4 regions of the Spirillospora sp. NPDC046719 genome follow, and region 3 is predicted to be linked to each of the others. Evidence: riboswitches for the same ligand, from Rfam matches in the RefSeq annotation. Region 3 holds a riboswitch; each other region holds the start of a gene.
What was found. Region 3 has a riboswitch for cobalamin ahead of ABZ914_RS41645 (VWA domain-containing protein). Riboswitches for the same ligand answer to the same signal wherever they lie in the genome.

Region 1 (4,171 bases), on a different contig from region 3:
ACCGGCAGGCCGCCGCCGGCCCGGCGGGCCCGCGCCGCGTCCGCGCGCACGTCGGTGCGCGACTTCGCGCAGCCGGGACGGCCCGCGCAGGACGTCAGCCCCGCCCAGTCGGGTCCGGTGACCAGGCCAGGGAAGTGTGACATGTCCGCGATGCCGGGAATGACGACGCCCCGCCACGGAGTGACAATGATCTCCCCGGCGGCGCCCAGCCCGGCGGGGTCGAGGCGGCCGAGCGGGACCAGCCCGGAGAACGCCGTCCGCCCGTCCCGCTGCGGGATCTCGCCGAGCGGCGTCCGGTACGGGACCGCCGGGACCGGGACGGGTGCGCTCCTGCTTCCCGGCAGCGAGAGGTCGCGGCCGAGCTCGGCGAGCCGCCACTCGCTCGTCCGGACGCGCAGGAACGCGCGCGCGGCGTCCAGCGCGAGCGCGGCGGCGTCCTCCGGGGCCGCCCGCAGGCCGCTGTCCGTCCCGGCGAGGACCAGGGCGAACGCGTCCGGCGCCACCGCGTACAGGCCGACGTCGGCGCGCAGCGCGATGACGTCGCCGCGCCCGTCGTCGACCGCGAACAGGAACCGGCCGGGCAGGCCAGCGAGGTCCGGGGCGGCGCACAGGCCCGCGTCCAGCGCCGCCACGACGGGCCGGGCGTCCAGCAGCCCGGAGCCGTCGCGCCCGGTCAGCACGCTGCCGAGGATGTTGCGGACGCGCTCGTGCGCGGCGGACGGCAGCAGCCCGGCCGCGTGCAGCCGCTCGCTCAGCTCGCTCTCCGCCCCGTCCGCGAGCCCTCTGATCTGCACGTTCGCCCGCGACGTCAGTTCGAGGAACCCGTCGCCCAGCTCCCGCGATGCGGCAGCGAGGGCGTCGAGCCGCGGCCGCGTCAGCGCGCCGCCGGGCAGCCGGACGCGCGCCAGCCCCCCGTCGGCGGCGGCGTGCACCCGCAGAGCCCCCGGACACCGGTCCGGCCCGGAACGCGAAGTCGACACGCGAGGATCCTAAGGCCCGCTCCGAGGGCCCCGGCGACGCGATCTCGTGCCGCGGGCCGGGTCAGGAGGCCATCGCCGAGTCGCAGTGCCCGAGCCCCGAGAAGGTCGTCCGGACCGTCCCGTCGATGGCCCTGCCGAACGCGTCCAGGCCGTTCAAGCAGGCATAACGCGGTTCACCGCTCGAGACGAGGACGACGCCGACACTCGTGCCCGGCGTCTGCGGGATCGTGCGGGTGACCCGCATCGGCCTCCCCTCGGTGAAGGCGAACAGGACGGTGGCGTCCGGCCTCCGCATCATCCCGTAGCCGGAACGTCCGTCCGGGCCCATGGTGGCGGACGAGACGCCGTCCGGCGCGCGGAACAGGACCCGTCCCTCGCGCAGGCCCGGTCCGCCGTCGCGGGTGTCGGTCGCGCGGACGGTGACGTTCTGGACGGCGGCGTCCTGCCCGGCCCCGGGAACGAGGTCGCCGATGGTGTAGCCGAGCGTCCGGCCGTCGCGGGCCCAGACGATCTCGCCGACGACCGAGGGCCCGGCCGCGCTCCACGTGCGGCGGTTCCCCGTCGCGGTGTCGAGCACGGTCAGCGCGGCGCGCGGCGGGCTCGCGGGCGCCAGTGCGCGCGGCGGGTCGGCGGACGCCGGCGTGTGCGGCGGCTCCGGCGCGCAGGGCGCGGTCGTGTAGGCGAGCCGGTCGCCTCGGCGGTTCATCGCGAGGCCCGCGACCAGCGCGGGGATGGTGCCGCCGGGCATCGGCGCGAGCCCGGTCACGTGGCCGTCACCGGTCAGCCGGAACCGGAAGAGGCGCGTCTCGCACGGGTCGCTCCGCGAGGCGGCGACCACGAACCTGCCGTCCGGGCCGGCGAGGATCTCCTGCACCGCGCCGGCGGAGTCCGGCGGCCGTACCGCGTCGACCGGCCGCTCGGGCGCGCCCGTCCGGGGCATCGTGCGCACTTCGAGCCACGTCCCCTGGCCTCCCGCGGCGAGCAGGAAGCGCGGCGTCCGGTACGGGAAGCCCGCCGCCTCCCGCGGAGTCTCCCCGCCAACGGTCACGCCGACCGCGGCGATGGCTACGGCGACCAGGACCGCCAGCGCGGCGGGCGCCGCCCAGCGCCGGATCCGCCACGACACCGGCTCGCTCTCCCGCTGCATCGGAAGATCGTCCCACGGCGGGCGGCGCCCCCGGGCGCGCCGGGGCGGCGGGAATCGGGTTAGGGTGTGGGCGGCGACAAGGGAGGAAGCCGGTGCGAATCCGGCGCGGTCCCGCCACTGTCACCGGGGAGCGGACCCCACCGAAGGCCACCGCGCGAGCGGGAAGGCCGGGGCGAGCGCCGATCCGGGAGCCAGGAGACTCCGTGCCGCCACTTCTTGACCTGCGATTCGGGGCGAGGACCCCGGGTGAGGACGCGATCCGCGTGATCCTGCTGCTGTCCACCTCGGACACCGACCTGCTCAGCGCGCGCGCAAGCGGCGCCGACTTCCGGCTGGCCAACCCCGCCCGCACGTCCGTCGACGACCTGCCCGCGCTGGTGGACGGCACCGACCTGGTGGTGGTGCGGCTGCTGGGCGGGCGGCGCGCGTGGGAGGAGGGCCTCGACGCGCTGCTCGCGGGCCCGCGCCCGGTGGTGGTGCTCAGCGGCGAGCAGGCGCCGGACGCCGAGCTGATGGAGCTGTCGACCGTCCCTGCCGGGGTGAGCGCCGAGGCGCACGCCTACCTGGCGCACGGCGGTCCCGGCAACCTCGCCGAGCTGTTCGCCTTCCTGTCCGACACGGTGCTGCTCACCGGGTTCGGCTTCGCTCCCCCGGCCCCCACCCCGACGTGGGGCGTGCTGGAACGCGAGCGCACGTCGGACGAGGGACCGGTCGTCGGCGTCCTGTACTACCGCGCCCACCACCTCGCCGGGAACACCGCGTTCGTCGAGGCGCTGTGCGCGGCGATCGAGGCGAAGGGCGGGCGGGCGCTCCCGGTGTTCTGCGCGTCGCTGCGCACCGCCGAGAAGGAGCTGCTGGACACGCTCCGGCGGGCGGACGCGCTGGTCGTCACCGTGCTGGCGGCGGGCGGCACGAAGCCGGCGTTCGCGGGCGCGGGCGGCGACGACGAGGCGTGGGACGTCGGCGCGCTCGCCGAACTGGACGTCCCGATCCTGCAGGGCCTCTGCCTGACCAGCGAGCGCGCGGCGTGGGAGGCCAACGACGACGGGCTGTCACCGCTGGACACCGCGACGCAGGTCGCCGTGCCGGAGTTCGACGGCCGGATCATCACGGTGCCGTTCTCGTTCAAGGAGACCGACGAGGACGGCCTCAGCGTCTACGTCGCCGACCCGGAGCGGGCCGCGCGGGTCGCGGGGATCGCCGTCCGGCACGGGCGGCTGCGGCACGTGCCGGCGCGGGACAAGCGGGTCGCGCTGATGCTGTCGGCGTACCCGACCAAGCACGCGCGGATCGGGAACGCGGTCGGGCTCGACACCCCCGCCAGCGTGGTGAAGCTGCTCGCCGAGATGCGCGAGCGCGGCTACGACGTCGGCGACGCGCTGCCGGGCGAGGGCGACGCGCTCATGCACGCGCTCATCGCGGCGGGCGGCCAGGACCCCGACTGGCTGACCGAGGCGCAGCTCACCGGCAACCCCGTCCGCGTCCCGGCGGCGCGCTACCGGGCCTGGTACGCGACGCTCCCGCAGGACCTGCGCGACGGCATCGAGCGGCACTGGGGGCCGCCGCCGGGCGAGCTGTTCGTGGACGACTCGCGCGACCCGGACGGCGAGATCGTGCTCGCCGCGCTGCGGTCCGGGAACGTCGTCGTGATGGTGCAGCCGCCGCGCGGGTTCGGCGAGAACCCCGTCGCGATCTACCACGACCCCGACCTCCCGCCGAGCCACCACTACCTGGCGGCGTACCGGTGGATCGCGGACGAGTTCGGCGCGGACGCCGTCGTCCACGTCGGCAAGCACGGGAACCTGGAGTGGCTGCCCGGCAAGTCCGCCGGGATGTCGGCGTCCTGCGGCCCGGACGCGGCGGTCGGCGACCTGCCGCTGGTCTACCCGTTCCTCGTCAACGACCCGGGCGAGGGCACGCAGGCCAAGCGGCGCGCGCACGCCACGCTCGTCGACCACCTGATCCCGCCGATGGCGCGGGCGGAGAGCTACGGCGACATCGCGCGGCTGGAGCAGCTCCTCGACGAGCACGCGAACATCGCGGC
Region 2 (4,171 bases), on a different contig from region 3:
GCCGCGCTGATGACGGCGGAGTTCCTCATCGTCAACCCCGAGTGCACGTCCGAGATGCTGACCCGCCGCTACGGCCGCGCCCTCGGCCCGGGCACCCGCATCGGCATGGCCACCGGCTCCCTCGCCGCGCTGCGCCGGATGGCCGCGCTCGGCCGCGGCGTCGCGCTCGTCCCCGAGACGGCCGTCCGCGCCGAGCTCGACGCCGGCGACCTCGTCCGGCTCGATCCCGCCGTCGACGAGGTCACCGCCGTCCACATCGAGGCCCGGTGGCGTCCCGGCGCCGAGCCCCTGGTCCGCCCCCTGGTCGAGCTGGCCCGGCGGTCCGCCGGCCTGGTGCGCGGCGGGGCCGGTGCGGCTCGGGCGTCTTGACGGCGGCGGACCGCCGTCCGACGATTCGATCATGGCGACGGCAGAGGACGGCGCGGCAGAGGACGGGCGGCGCGCCGGGACGGGCCCCGGCGAGATCGCGGACGACGGGTCGGCGGTCGAGTTCTACGCCGCGCTCCCGCCGGACGTCGCGAGCGCCGCGCTCGTCCACACGACGATCCCGGCCGGCACGCCGATCCTGGAGCTGGGCGCGGGCGCCGGGCGGGTCACCCGCCCGCTGGTCGGGTTCGGCCATCCGGTGACGGCGGTGGACGGCTCCGCGGCGATGCTCGCCCGGATCGAGGGCGCGCGCACGGTGTGCTCGCCGATCCAGGACCTGGACCTGCCCGACCGGTTCGGCTGCGTCCTGCTGATGTCGTACCTGGTCAACTACGGCGACCGGGCGGCGCTCCTCGCGGCCTGCCGCCGCCACGTCCGGCCGGACGGCGTGGTCGTCGTCCAGCGCGACACGGGCAGGCACTGGCACGACGACGCGCCCCGGGAGTGGACGCACGACGGCGTCCGCTACCGGGTGGCGCACCTCGAACGGCCCGAGCCCGGGACGGTCGTCGCGACGCTCGAATACCGGATCGGCGAGCGGCGCTGGACGCACACCTTCACCAACCGGCACCTCGGCGACGAGGAGCTTCCCGCGGTGCTGGACGCGGCGGGCCTGCGCCTCGGCCACTTCCTGGACGACGACGGCGCCTGGTTCACCGCCCGCCCCCGCTGACCCGCGGCCCGGCCTGTCGGACCCGTGCGGCACATTGGTCCGCGAAAACGGCGGAGCCGGCGCATGCGGGAGGACCGATGGACGAGCGGACGTGGTGGACCCTGATCGAGGACGCGCGGGCCGAGGCCGGCGCGCACGCCGACGACCGCGACTCCCCCGACGACCCGCTGATCGACCTGGTGGCCGACCGGCTCGCGGAGCTGGACGGCCCCGGCATCGTCGCGTTCGACGCCATGCTGACGCGCGTCCTCGACTCGGCGTACCGGCGGCCGCTCTGGAACGCCGCCTACCTCATTGAGGGCGGCTGCGGCGACGACGGCTTCATGGACTTCCGCGCCGGGCTCGCACTGCTGGGACGCGACGTGTTCGCGCGCGCCGTCGACGACCCCGACACGCTGGCCGACGTTCCCACGGTGGTGCGGATGGCCCGGGAGGACGAAGGGTGGATCGGCGCGGAGGGCCTGCACTACGCGGCGCGCAGCACCTACGAGCGCGTCATGGGAGAGACCGAGTCGTTCGACGCGGCGATGGAGTCGGCCGTGCGCTCGATGCGGCGGCCCGAGCGGCCCGCGGGCGAGAACTGGAACGTCGAGAACGACGCCGAGACCCGGCTGCACCTGCCCCGGCTGGCCGCCTTGTTCCTCTGAGCGGTTGTCACCATGAGCTTGACAGCTAATGGCATTAGCCTTAGCTTGTAGCTAACGCCATTAGCCAAGCAGGAGGGCACCAGGCCATGAGCACCGCCACCGCTCCGACCGTCCGCAAGGGTTCCGCCGCGCTCGTGGCCCGCCGCACCGCCTGGGGCGCGAACGCGCTGTTCTGGACCGCGTTCGCCGTCCTAGAAGGCGTCAACCACGGCTGGCTCGCCGCGCTCCTCGCGGTCGCGTTCTTCATCGCGCCCGACCTCACCTTCCTGGCCGGGATCCGGGACGCGCACACCGTCGAGCGCGGGCAGCTCCCGGCACGCGCCGTCCCGTACTACAACACCGCGCACCGCGCGCTGGTCCCGCTCGCGCTCATGGCCCTCTACACGGTCGGCCCGTTCGCGTGGGCTCCGATCTTCGCCGGGCTCTGCGGCTGGATGGCCCACATCTCGTTCGACCGCGCCCTCGGCTACGGCCTGCGCACCAAGGACGGCTTCCAGCGCCACTGACCCCCTCCTCCGACCCGAAGGCGGGCGCCGCTACGATCGCGGACGGCGTGAACTGACGCGAGGTGCCCCTCGGGGAGAATCGGGAAGCCGGTGCGAATCCGGCACGGGCCCGCCGCGGTGACCGGGGAGCCGCCGCCCACGCGCGCACGCGCGGCCACTGGCCGTCAGGCCGGGAAGGCGGGCGGTGAGGCGTCGATCCGGGAGTCCGAAGACCGGCCTCGCTCCACCGGCCGCCCGCCCTGGGCGGCCCGACCGCAGCGGGAGCCTGCCCATGAACCTGTACGACGTCATCCACCGCCGCCGCGACGTGCGCGCCGAGTTCACCGGCGCGCCGATCCCGGACGGCGTCCTCGACCGCATCCTCACCGCCGCGCACGCCGCCCCCAGCGTCGGCCTCTCCCAGCCCTGGGACTTCGTGCTGGTCCGCGACCCGGACGTCCGCCGCGCGTTCCACGACCACGTCCGGTCCGAGCGCGACGCGTTCGCCGCCACCCTCACCGGCGACGCCGCCGCCCGCTTCGCCCGCATCAAGATCGACGGGGTGCTCGAATCCACCGTGTCGATCGTGGTCACCTACGACGCCGAGCGCGGCGGCCCCGCCGTCCTCGGCCGGCACGCGATCGCCGACGCCGGCCTGTACTCCGTCTGCCTGGCCGTCCAGAACCTCTGGCTGGCGGCGACGGCGGAGGGACTGGGCGTCGGCTGGGTGTCGTTCTACCGCGAGCCCTACCTGCAGGAACTCCTCGGCATCCCGGCGAGCGTCCGGCCGGTCGCCTGGCTGTGCGTCGGGCCGGTCACGCACCTGGAGACCGTCCCCGACCTCGAACGGCACGGCTGGCGGCACCGCCGCCCCCTCCACGCGGCCGTCCACCACGACCGCTGGTGAGCACGGCACCCGAATAATCAGGTGCGCCGCCCCGCCCCTGGCGTGATCATGCCTGCATGGACCCCGTACGCATCAGGCGCATGTCGCGGGACGACCTCGTCGCGACCGAGCGCGCGGCGGCGGTGACGTTCCTCGAAGGCGACCGCCTCAGCCGGCGGGTGGGCGAACCGGACCCGGAACCGCCGACGGAGGAGCAGTCCCGCCGCCTGATCGACCGCCTGGGCCACTTCCTGACCGTCGACCCGGACGGCTGCTGGCTCGCCGAAGAGGGCCGGGACGTCGTGGGCTTCGCCGTCTCCCAGAACCGCGAACGGCTCTGGTACCTGGCGACCTACGGCGTCCTGCCCGGCCGGCAGGGGAAGGGCATCGGCAAGCGCCTGATGGACGCCGTGCTCCGGCACGCCGGCGACCGCCCAGGGCTGTTCTCCTCGACGGTGCATCCGGCGGCGACGCGCCGCTACCGGCTGGCGGGCTTCACCCTGCACCCGCAGATGCGGATGGTCGGCACCGTCGACCGGTCCACGCTGCCCGCCGTCCGCGGCCTGCGGGACGGGCGGAGCGACGACCTGGAGTGGATGGACCGGCTGGACACCGCCGTCCGCGGCGCGGGCCACGGCCCCGACCACGTCCACATGCTGGAGACGCTGCGGCTGGTCGTCTCCGACGCGCCCGGCCGGCGCGGCTACGTCTACATCGACGAGGCCGCGGGACGTCCCGCACTGCTGGCCGCCGACCGTCCCGAGACCGCCGAGAGCCTGCTGTGGGAGGCGCTCGCCGCCGCGCGCGGGGACACCCTCGTCAACTGCATCACCACCGGCAACCACTGGGCGGTGGACGTCGGCCTCGCCGCCCGCCTCGACATCGGCCAGGAGGGCTACATCGCCGTCCGCGGCATGCCCGCCCCCGCCCCCTACCTGGCGAGCGGCCACTACCTGTGACCGACCGTCCTGCCGCGAGAAGGGGTGGGACGCCTCCGGGCAATCAAGGACGTGACCCCCCTCCACGCCTCCAGAAGGGTCCCGCATGACCCTTC
Region 3 (4,171 bases):
GAGCCCGTCGTAGAATCACCACGACCAGCAGCGGGCGGCGGGCCGGGTCGCGCAGCCGCTCGACCCGCAGCACCTCGGCGGCCCGCGCCAGCCCGGCGGACAGCGGGGTGCGGCCCCCGGTCGGCAGCGCGTCGAGGCGGCGCGCCCCGGCCTCCACCGACGACGTAGGCGGCAGCGCCAGGTCGGCGTCCCGGCCCCGGAAGGTGATGAGGCCGACCTTGTCGCGCCGCTGGTAGGCGTCGAGGAGGAGGCTGAGGACGGCGCCCTTCACCGCGCGCATCCGCTTGCGCGCCGCCATCGAACCGCTGGCGTCGACGACGAACAGGACGAGGTTGCCCTCCCGTCCGTCGCGGACCGCTTCGCGCAGGTCTTCGGGTTGGACGACCAGACCGGAACCGGTGCGTCCCCTCGCGCGCTGGTGCGGTGCCGCCGCGCGCAGCGTCGCCGTCAGGTGCAGCCCGCGCGCGCCCGGCCGTGCGCCTGACACGCGTCCGTACGGGCTGCGCGCCTTGGAACGCCGTCCCGGCGCGCCTTCGCCCAGCCCGGGGACGGTGAAAAGGCGCGGCTTGTAGGCGGCGTCCGCCGGCGCGGGCTCGCTCTCGCCCGACCGCCCCGGGCCGCCGCTCTCCCCGGACTGCGGTGTCTCCTCCGGGGGCGGGTCGGCCGGCGGCGGGACGGGCGCGTCCTCCCCGGAGCCGTCGGGAAGGCCGCCGCCTCCCCCGTCCGGGCCGCCCGGACCGCCCGGGCCGTCCGGGCCGTCCGGGCCGTCGCCGGGAGGTCCCGGGTCGTCGGGCGGCTCCGGCTCGTCGCCGTGCTCTTCGAGCACCTCGTCGAGCTTCTGCCGGTCGAGGCCCGGCGCGTCGAACGGGTCGCGGCGGCGCCGGTGCGGCAGCGCTAGCCGCGCCGCCGTCCGGACGTCGTCGGCCGTCACCGCGTCGCGGCCGTGCCAGGCGGCCAGCGCGATCGCGGCCCGCGCCGTCACCAGGTCGGCGCGCAGGCCGTCCACCTCGAACGACGCGCATACGGCGGTGATCTGCCGGAGCGCGGCGTCGGTCAGCTCCACGCCGGGCAGCCGGCGGCGGGCGGCGGCGATCCGCCGGGCCAGGTCCGCCTCGTCCGCGGCGAAGGCCGCGGCGAAGCCGTCCGGGTCGTCCTCGAACCGCAGCCGCCGCCGGACGACCTCGGCGCGCTCGGCCGGGTCGCGGGTCGCGGCGACCTCGACGGTCAGCCCGAACCGGTCCAGCAGCTGCGGGCGCAGCTCGCCCTCCTCCGGGTTCATCGTCCCGACCAGCAGGAACCGTGCCGCGTGCCGGACGGAGACGCCCTCGCGCTCCACGTACGACTCGCCCATGGCCGCCGCGTCCAGCAGCAGGTCGACCAGGTGGTCATGGAGCAGGTTGACCTCGTCGACGTACAGGACGCCGCGGTGCGCGGCCGCGAGCAGGCCCGGCTCGAACGCCTTCACGCCCTCGGTCAGCGCGCGCTCGATGTCCAGCGAGCCGGTGAGCCGGTCCTCGGACGCGCCCACCGGCAGCTCGACCAGCCGCGCGTCCCGCGTCCCCGCCTCGCCCGGGGCGTGCGGGCCGTCGGGGCACGCCGGGTCGGGATCGTCCGGGTCGCAGGAGAACCGGCAGCCCGGCACGGCCGGCACCGGGGGCAGCAGCCCGGCCAGGGCGCGCACGATCGTCGACTTCGCGGTGCCCTTCTCGCCGCGGACCAGCACGCCGCCGACGCCCGGCGACACCGCGTTGATCAGCAGGGCGAGCTTCAGATCGGCCATTCCGACGACGGCGGAGAAGGGGTAGCGCTCGCGGGCGCGCCTCTCCGGCCGGCCGGTGTCCGGCGCCGACGCAGGTCGCACGTCTCGTCATCCTTCCTCGGGTGTCCACGCCCGTGGCGGTGCCTGTCCGACGGCCGGAGTCTCCTGGCTCCCGGATCACCGCTCCCCCTCGGCCTTCCAGCACCGCGTGCCGTGGCCGTGTCGAGGGGGGCTCCCCTGGTCACAGTTGCGGGACAGCCCCGGATTCGCACCGGGTTCCTCCGCGTCCGTCGCCCGCCCAGGATCGCACACCGGCCGGACGCGCTCGACCCGGCCATCTATCGGCGCAGTGCCGGTCAATGTTGGCGATACGCCAATGAGATGGTCTACTGGTCGGTATGGAGCGACGCGCAGCCCCGCGCGGCGAGGCCGCCGGAGCCGCGACGCCGCACCCGGGCGACACCAGGAGCCCGAAGGCCCGCTACCAGCGCCTGCCGCGCGACGAGCGGCGCGACCAGATCCTCGACGTCGCGCGCCGCATGTTCACCGAGCTGCCGTACGCGGAGGTGGCCACCGCGGCGATCGCCCGCGAGGCCGGCGTCCAGCGCGGGCTCATCCACTACTACTTCGGCACCAAGCGGGAGCTGTTCCTCAAGGTCGTCCAGGGCCTGACGGCCACCGCGGCGGTGCAGGCGCCGCCCCCGGACGAGCGGATGACGCTGCCCGAGACGGTCGAGCTGTGCGTGAACCTGTTCCTCGACACCGCCGAGCGGAACGCCACCACCTGGTTCGCGGCGCTGGACGCGGAGGGCTTCGGGCAGGACCCGGAGCTGCTCCACCTCGTCAACCGGTTCCGCGACCGGACGGTCGAGCACATGCTCGCCGTCCTGCGGGTGCCCGCGCCGACCGGCACGCTGCGGGCCGTCCTGCGCGTCTACTCCGGGCTCGCGGACGCGGCGACGCGGCAGTGGCTCCAGGAGCGGACCCTCGACCGCGCGCAGGTGCAGACGCTGCTGACCAGGTCGCTGATGTCGCTGGTCACCGACATCGCCCCCGCGCTGGAGGCCCAGGACGCGGCGGGCGGGGGGCGCCTAGAGGCCGGGGACCGGCTGCTTCGCGCCGCCGCGCACCGGGACGGCGAACCAGACGGCCTTGCCGCGGACGCCCGGGCCGAGCCGTGACAGCGTCCGCAGCATGCCCCAGCGGCCCCGCGACAGCTCCCGGACGATGCTGAGACCGCGCCCGCAGTCCCCGGACGTCCACGAGTAGCCGGGCAGCGACGCGTCGACGTAGGCGTCGAAGACGGCGCACCGCACCTCGGCAGCGACCGGGGCACCCGGGAGGCCGGGACCGGCCAGGGCACCCGGGCCTGCCGGGGCGCCGGACGGGCGGGGCTCGGCGCCGGGCGGGTCGCCCAGGTAGAGCCACAGCTCGTGCGGGCCGTGGTCGCCGGCGTGCTGGTGCGCGTTGGTGGCCAGCTCGCTCACCATCAGCTGCGCGTCGCCGATCGCCTCGTCCCGCACGCCGAGCGAGGCGAGCGCGTCGCGCAGCACGCGGCGGGCATGGCTCGCGCAGCCGGGACCGCCGGGGAGCGCCCACACCCAGCCCGGCCTGGCGCCGCCCGGCCCGCGCGCGCCCCCGGCGGCCATCGCGTCGGCCATGGCGGCGGCGTCGGTCATCATGTCCGCGGCGAGGTCGGCCGCCTGGTCGGAGGGGGCGCCGGGCGGCGCCGCGGGGTCGGCGGCCGGGGCGGCCGACCGGTCGTGCCCGGCGCGCGGCCCGGCGGTGCGCCGCGGCGCGCGCTGGCTCGCGTCGGTGGTCTCAGGCGGGGTCTTCACGAGTGCCTCCCGCGGGCCGTCTGCCGGGAGCGCGGTCCGGTCGCCGTCACTATCGGTCCCCGAGCAGTCACGCATTCAAGACTCTCGTGAGATTCTCACGTACGCAAGCGCCTTGATGGAATTGCCCTGCCCTCGGTGCCGGGTTCGCCAATCGCGTTGTGGCGCGGCCCGAGAGCGGCGAGACTTCGCTCCCATGACCTACCGCCCCACCGTTCGTGGCCGCCGTCTGGCGCGGGAGCTCCGCAAGCTGCGCGAGGAGCAGGGACTCACCCTGCAGGAGGTGGCGGACCGCCTCGACTGGTCCCGGGCCACCGTCTCCCGGCTGGAGACCAGCCAGACCCGGCCGCGCCCCGGCGACATCGCCGACATCCTCGACCTGTACGGCGTTCCGAGCCCCGACCGCGACGCGCTGATCACGCTGGCCAGGCAGGCGGGGCAGCGCGGCTGGTGGACCGCCTACCAGGACGTCTTCGCGGGCAGCTACGTCGCGCTGGAGGACGAGGCGTCGCACATCCGCACCTGGGACCCGCAGCTCATCCACGGCCTGCTGCAGACCGAGGAGTACTCCCGCGCC
Region 4 (4,171 bases), on a different contig from region 3:
CGGTGGATCCGGTGACGGTGAACGTGTAGGTGCCGCTGATCGGGTGGCCGTCCGGCGACACGACGCGCCAGCCGACCGTGTACACACCGTTCGGCAGCGTGCCCTTCACCGCCTCGGTGACCTTGTTGTCCACCGCCTGGGCCTTGCCCGCCTCGTGCCGCCCGCCGCCCGCGTCCGTCAGCACGACCTGCGGCAGCTGCACCGGGTCGGCGTACGTCAGGACGATCTGGGTCGGCGGCGCGACCGTCGCGTTCGCGGCGGGGTTCGCGCCGGTCAGCGACGTGTGGGCGGAGGCGGGCGGGGCGGTCAGCGCCAGCGCGGCGAAGGCCGCGGCGGCGCCGGCGGCGGTGCGCCGGACGGCCCGGCTCACGCCCGGCTCCGCGCCCGGGACAGGCCGTAGCCGCCGACCGCGATGCCGATCACGCCGACGCCGATGCCGACGCCGCCGAGCACGCGGGCGGTGCCGTCGTCGGAACCCGCCTCCGTCTTGGCGGCGGGCTTGGACTGGGCGGTGAGCCCGGCGGCGGCGGTGTCGGAGGCGCCCTTGGGCGTCAGCTTGAGCGTGGGCGCCGGGTGCTCGGGCTCGTTGGCGCCGTCGCCCGGGTCCTGCTCCCACTTGACGACCTGGCCGTCGGAGTAGGTCTGGTCGGCCTTGAACGTCAACGTGTCGGTGTCGGTCGGCAGCGGGCCGAGCGAGACGTCGAACTCCTGGAACTGGCCGGGCTCGATCCTGCCGCCGGACCAGGTGATCTGCGTGACGGCCTTGGTCAGCTCGCCGCCCTCGGTCTTGACCGGCTTCGGCAGCGTGGACTCCACGACCTTCGCGGTCCAGCCGGGGACGGGCCGCACCGACACCGAAGCGAGCGGGTGGTCGGTGGGGAGGTTCACCACGAGCTTGGTCGTGGCGGCGTTGTCCTCCTCGTTCGGCACCCGGAACGAGACCTTGGCGTAGGAGCCCTGCTCGGCGGTCTTCGGGTTGACGGTGACGTGCGCGGACGCGGCGGTCGCGAACGCGACCACGCCGGCGCCGGCGAGGACGGCGAGCGTGCCGAGCCGGCGGGCATGCGTGCGGGAAGGCAAGACGGAACTCCGTTCGAGTCGTACGGGAAGGGCCGGGCGCCGGGGGTCCGGCGGCCGGTGACGTACGGCGCTCGCTCAGAGGTGGGCGAGCGCCCTCGAACGCGGAGGGGGTCCCCGCCGGACGACCTGGTGCCGGAGCGCGCGTCCCGTGGCGATCGCGCCGGCCGCCACCGGCACCACCGGGGTACGCACCGGGCGCTCCGCCGGTTCGATCAGCAGCAGCGCGAGCAGCAGCCGGATCGGGCGGTCGGCGGCGGACGCGAGGCGCCGCGCGAGGGACCACGCGGCCCGCTCGCCGCGCCGCAGCCACCAGGCCGCGACCACGGCGGCGGCGACGTGCGCGACGGTCATGGACGTGCCGGAGCCGTGCATCGCGGGCGTCGCGGCGGCGTGCCCCGCGTGCGCGGCGGTGTCGCAGTCGCGCATGCCCTCGGTCGCGCTCGTGAACAGCGTGTGCAGCGCGAACTGGCCGCCGAGCAGCCCGCCCATGATCGTCGGGAGGGAGCGCTCGTGGCCGGCGAGGGCGACGGCGACGGCGAGGGCCGCGCCGAACCCGGCGAGCACCGCCCAGCCCGGCACCGGCTCGTGCGACGCCAGGTCGTGGCCGGCGGTCGCGAGCGCGACGCACACGGTCGCGAAGACGACCGCGCGCGCGGTGCGGAAGGCCGGCTGCTTGGGACGCGGGGACATGACGGGGACATCGTCCCACCCCGCTCCGCGGCCGCGCATCCGACCCCCGCGATCCGATCCCGACGCGCCCTACATGTTGGGGTTGCGCAATGAGGATCAACAAGATGTAGGGTTCAATCCCGTGCTGGTTCGCCCCCGCCGCTCGCGGCGGGGGCGTCGTAAGAGGGAACCCGGTGCAAGTCCGGGACTGCCCCGCAGCGGTGAGCGGGAACGACCGCCGTCACAGGCACTGAACCGGATCGTCCGGATCGGGAAGCGACGGCCAGTAGGTCGTGCCTCCGGCAGGAGGCGCGGGCGCCCGCGAGTCCGAAGACCTGCCATGCACGCCGTACGTCCGAGGCTTCGCGGGTGAGCCGGGGGACGGTGCGCGGCAGCCTGCCGTCGCGCCCGTTCGCATGCCCTCGCGAGGCCGTCTCACGAGGGGAGAGAACGTGACAGTCACCATGCCTGCGGAAGCGCCGGCCGCCGGGGGGATCGCGGCCGAGGTCGCCGCGGCCTGCGCCGGCGTCGAGGGGACCGCGCCGGAACGGGTGCTCGGCGCGGTCCGGGCCGGGGACGGCGCGAGCGCCGCCGCCCTGCGGGACCTGGCGATCGGGGAGGCCGCCGCGCTGGTCGCGGCGGAACCGGGGTACTCCCGGGTCGCCGCGCGGCTGCTGGCCGCCCGGATCCGCGACGAGACCGCCGAGGCCGGCGTCCGGGGCTTCGCGGAGTCCGTCGCCGCCGCGCACGCCGAGGGCCTCCTCGCCGACGGCCCCGCCGCGTTCGTCGCCGCGAACGCCGCCGCGCTGGACGGCCTCATCGACGCGGGTCCGGGGGGCGCGGGGGGTCGCCCCCCCTCGGGAGGCGCGGTCGAGGAGGCGGACGACCGGTTCGGGTACTTCGGGCTCCGCACCCTCTACGACCGGTACCTGCTGCGGCATCCGCGTACCCGGCTCGTCCTGGAGCGGCCGCAGCACTTCTTCCTGCGAGTGGCCGTGGGCCTGTCCGACACCGTCGACGAGGCCGCCGAGCTGTACGGGCTGCTCAGCACGCTGTCGTACCTGCCCAGCTCGCCGACGCTGTTCAACTCCGCGGCGCGGCGCCCGCAGCTGTCGTCGTGCTTCCTGCTGGACTCGCCGCGCGACGAGCTGGAGGCGATCTACGAGCGGTACGGGCAGGTCGCGCGGCTCAGCAAGTACGCGGGCGGGATCGGGATCTCCTGGACGCGGGTCCGGTCGCGCGGGTCGCTGATCCGGGGGACGAACGGGCACTCGAACGGGATCGTCCCGTGGCTGCGCACGCTGGACGCCTCCGTCGCCGCCGTCAACCAGGGCGGCCGCCGCAAGGGCGCGGCGTGCGTGTACCTGGAGCCGTGGCACGCCGACGTCGAGGAGTTCCTCGAACTGCGCGACAACACCGGCGAGGAGGCGCGCCGCACCCACAACCTGAACCTGGCGAACTGGATCCCGGACGAGTTCATGCGCCGCGTCGAGGCGGACGGGACGTGGTCGCTGTTCGACCCGAAGGAGGTCCCGGAGCTGACGGACCTGTGGGGCGACGCCTTCGACGCCGCGTACCGGGCGGCCGAGAAGGAGGGCTGGTACGTCCGGCAGGTCCCGGCGCGGAAGCTGTACGGGCGGATGATGCGGACGCTCGCGGAGACCGGCAACGGCTGGATGACCTTCAAGGACGCCGCGAACCGGGCCTGCAACCAGACCGCCGAGCCGGGCCGGACCGTCCACCTGTCGAACCTGTGCACCGAGATCCTGGAGGTCACGGGCGACAACGAGGCGGCGGTGTGCAACCTCGGGTCGGTGAACCTGGCCGCGCACGTGTCGCCGTCCGGGATCGACTGGGACCGGCTCCGCGCGACCGTCCGCACCGCCGTCCGTTTCCTGGACCGCACCATCGACCGCGGCTTCTACCCGACGCCCGAGGCGGAAACGGCCAACCGGAAATGGCGTCCCGTCGGCCTCGGCGTCATGGGCCTCGCCGACGTGTTCTTCACGCTCCGGCTCCCGTTCGACTCCGCCGAGGCCCGCGAGCTGTCCACCCGGATCGCCGAGGAGATCGCGCTCGCCGCCTACGCCGCGTCCGCCGACCTGGCCGAGGCGCACGGCCGGCTCCCGGCCTACGCCGAGACCCGCACCGCGCGCGGGCAGCTGCACCTCGACCACTTCCCGGACGCCGCGCCGGCCCGTCCCGCCGAATGGGACGCGCTCCGCGCCCGGATCGCCGACGTCGGGCTGCGCAACTCGCTGCTGATCGCGATCGCGCCGACCGCCACGATCGCGTCCATCGCGGGCTGCTACGAGTGCATCGAGCCGCAGGTGTCCAACCTGTTCAAGCGCGAGACGCTGTCCGGCGAGTTCCTGCAGATCAACGGGTACCTCGTCGAGGACTTGAAGTCGCTCGGGCTGTG

Region 1: another riboswitch for cobalamin. It lies ahead of cobN (cobaltochelatase subunit CobN); the one in region 3 lies ahead of ABZ914_RS41645 (VWA domain-containing protein).
Region 2: another riboswitch for cobalamin. It lies ahead of bluB (5,6-dimethylbenzimidazole synthase); the one in region 3 lies ahead of ABZ914_RS41645 (VWA domain-containing protein).
Region 4: another riboswitch for cobalamin. It lies ahead of ABZ914_RS08775 (ribonucleoside-diphosphate reductase subunit alpha); the one in region 3 lies ahead of ABZ914_RS41645 (VWA domain-containing protein).

The regions. Positions count from the first base shown of each region.
Region 1 is NZ_JBEYYT010000440.1:3,393-7,563, reverse strand. It holds partial or broken gene ABZ914_RS42275 (ferredoxin-like domain-containing protein) at 1-980, opposite strand, end outside; gene ABZ914_RS42270 (hypothetical protein) at 1,042-2,127, opposite strand; cobalamin riboswitch at 2,181-2,352, shown strand; gene cobN (cobaltochelatase subunit CobN) at 2,391-4,171, shown strand, end outside.
Region 2 is NZ_JBEYYT010000053.1:10,965-15,135, forward strand. It holds gene ABZ914_RS12595 (LysR family transcriptional regulator) at 1-369, shown strand, start outside; gene ABZ914_RS12600 (class I SAM-dependent methyltransferase) at 401-1,099, shown strand; gene ABZ914_RS12605 (DUF4240 domain-containing protein) at 1,177-1,746, shown strand; gene ABZ914_RS12610 (DUF4260 family protein) at 1,833-2,252, shown strand; cobalamin riboswitch at 2,306-2,478, shown strand; gene bluB (5,6-dimethylbenzimidazole synthase) at 2,524-3,138, shown strand; gene ABZ914_RS12620 (GNAT family N-acetyltransferase) at 3,195-4,076, shown strand.
Region 3 is NZ_JBEYYT010000423.1:3,811-7,981, reverse strand. It holds partial or broken gene ABZ914_RS41645 (VWA domain-containing protein) at 1-1,780, opposite strand, end outside; cobalamin riboswitch at 1,918-2,041, opposite strand; gene ABZ914_RS41640 (TetR/AcrR family transcriptional regulator) at 2,158-2,940, shown strand; gene ABZ914_RS41635 (ATP-binding protein) at 2,851-3,597, opposite strand; gene ABZ914_RS41630 (helix-turn-helix domain-containing protein) at 3,791-4,171, shown strand, end outside.
Region 4 is NZ_JBEYYT010000033.1:13,112-17,282, forward strand. It holds gene ABZ914_RS08760 (copper resistance CopC family protein) at 1-370, opposite strand, end outside; gene ABZ914_RS08765 (YcnI family copper-binding membrane protein) at 367-1,080, opposite strand; gene ABZ914_RS08770 (hypothetical protein) at 1,156-1,770, opposite strand; cobalamin riboswitch at 1,879-2,107, shown strand; gene ABZ914_RS08775 (ribonucleoside-diphosphate reductase subunit alpha) at 2,202-4,171, shown strand, end outside.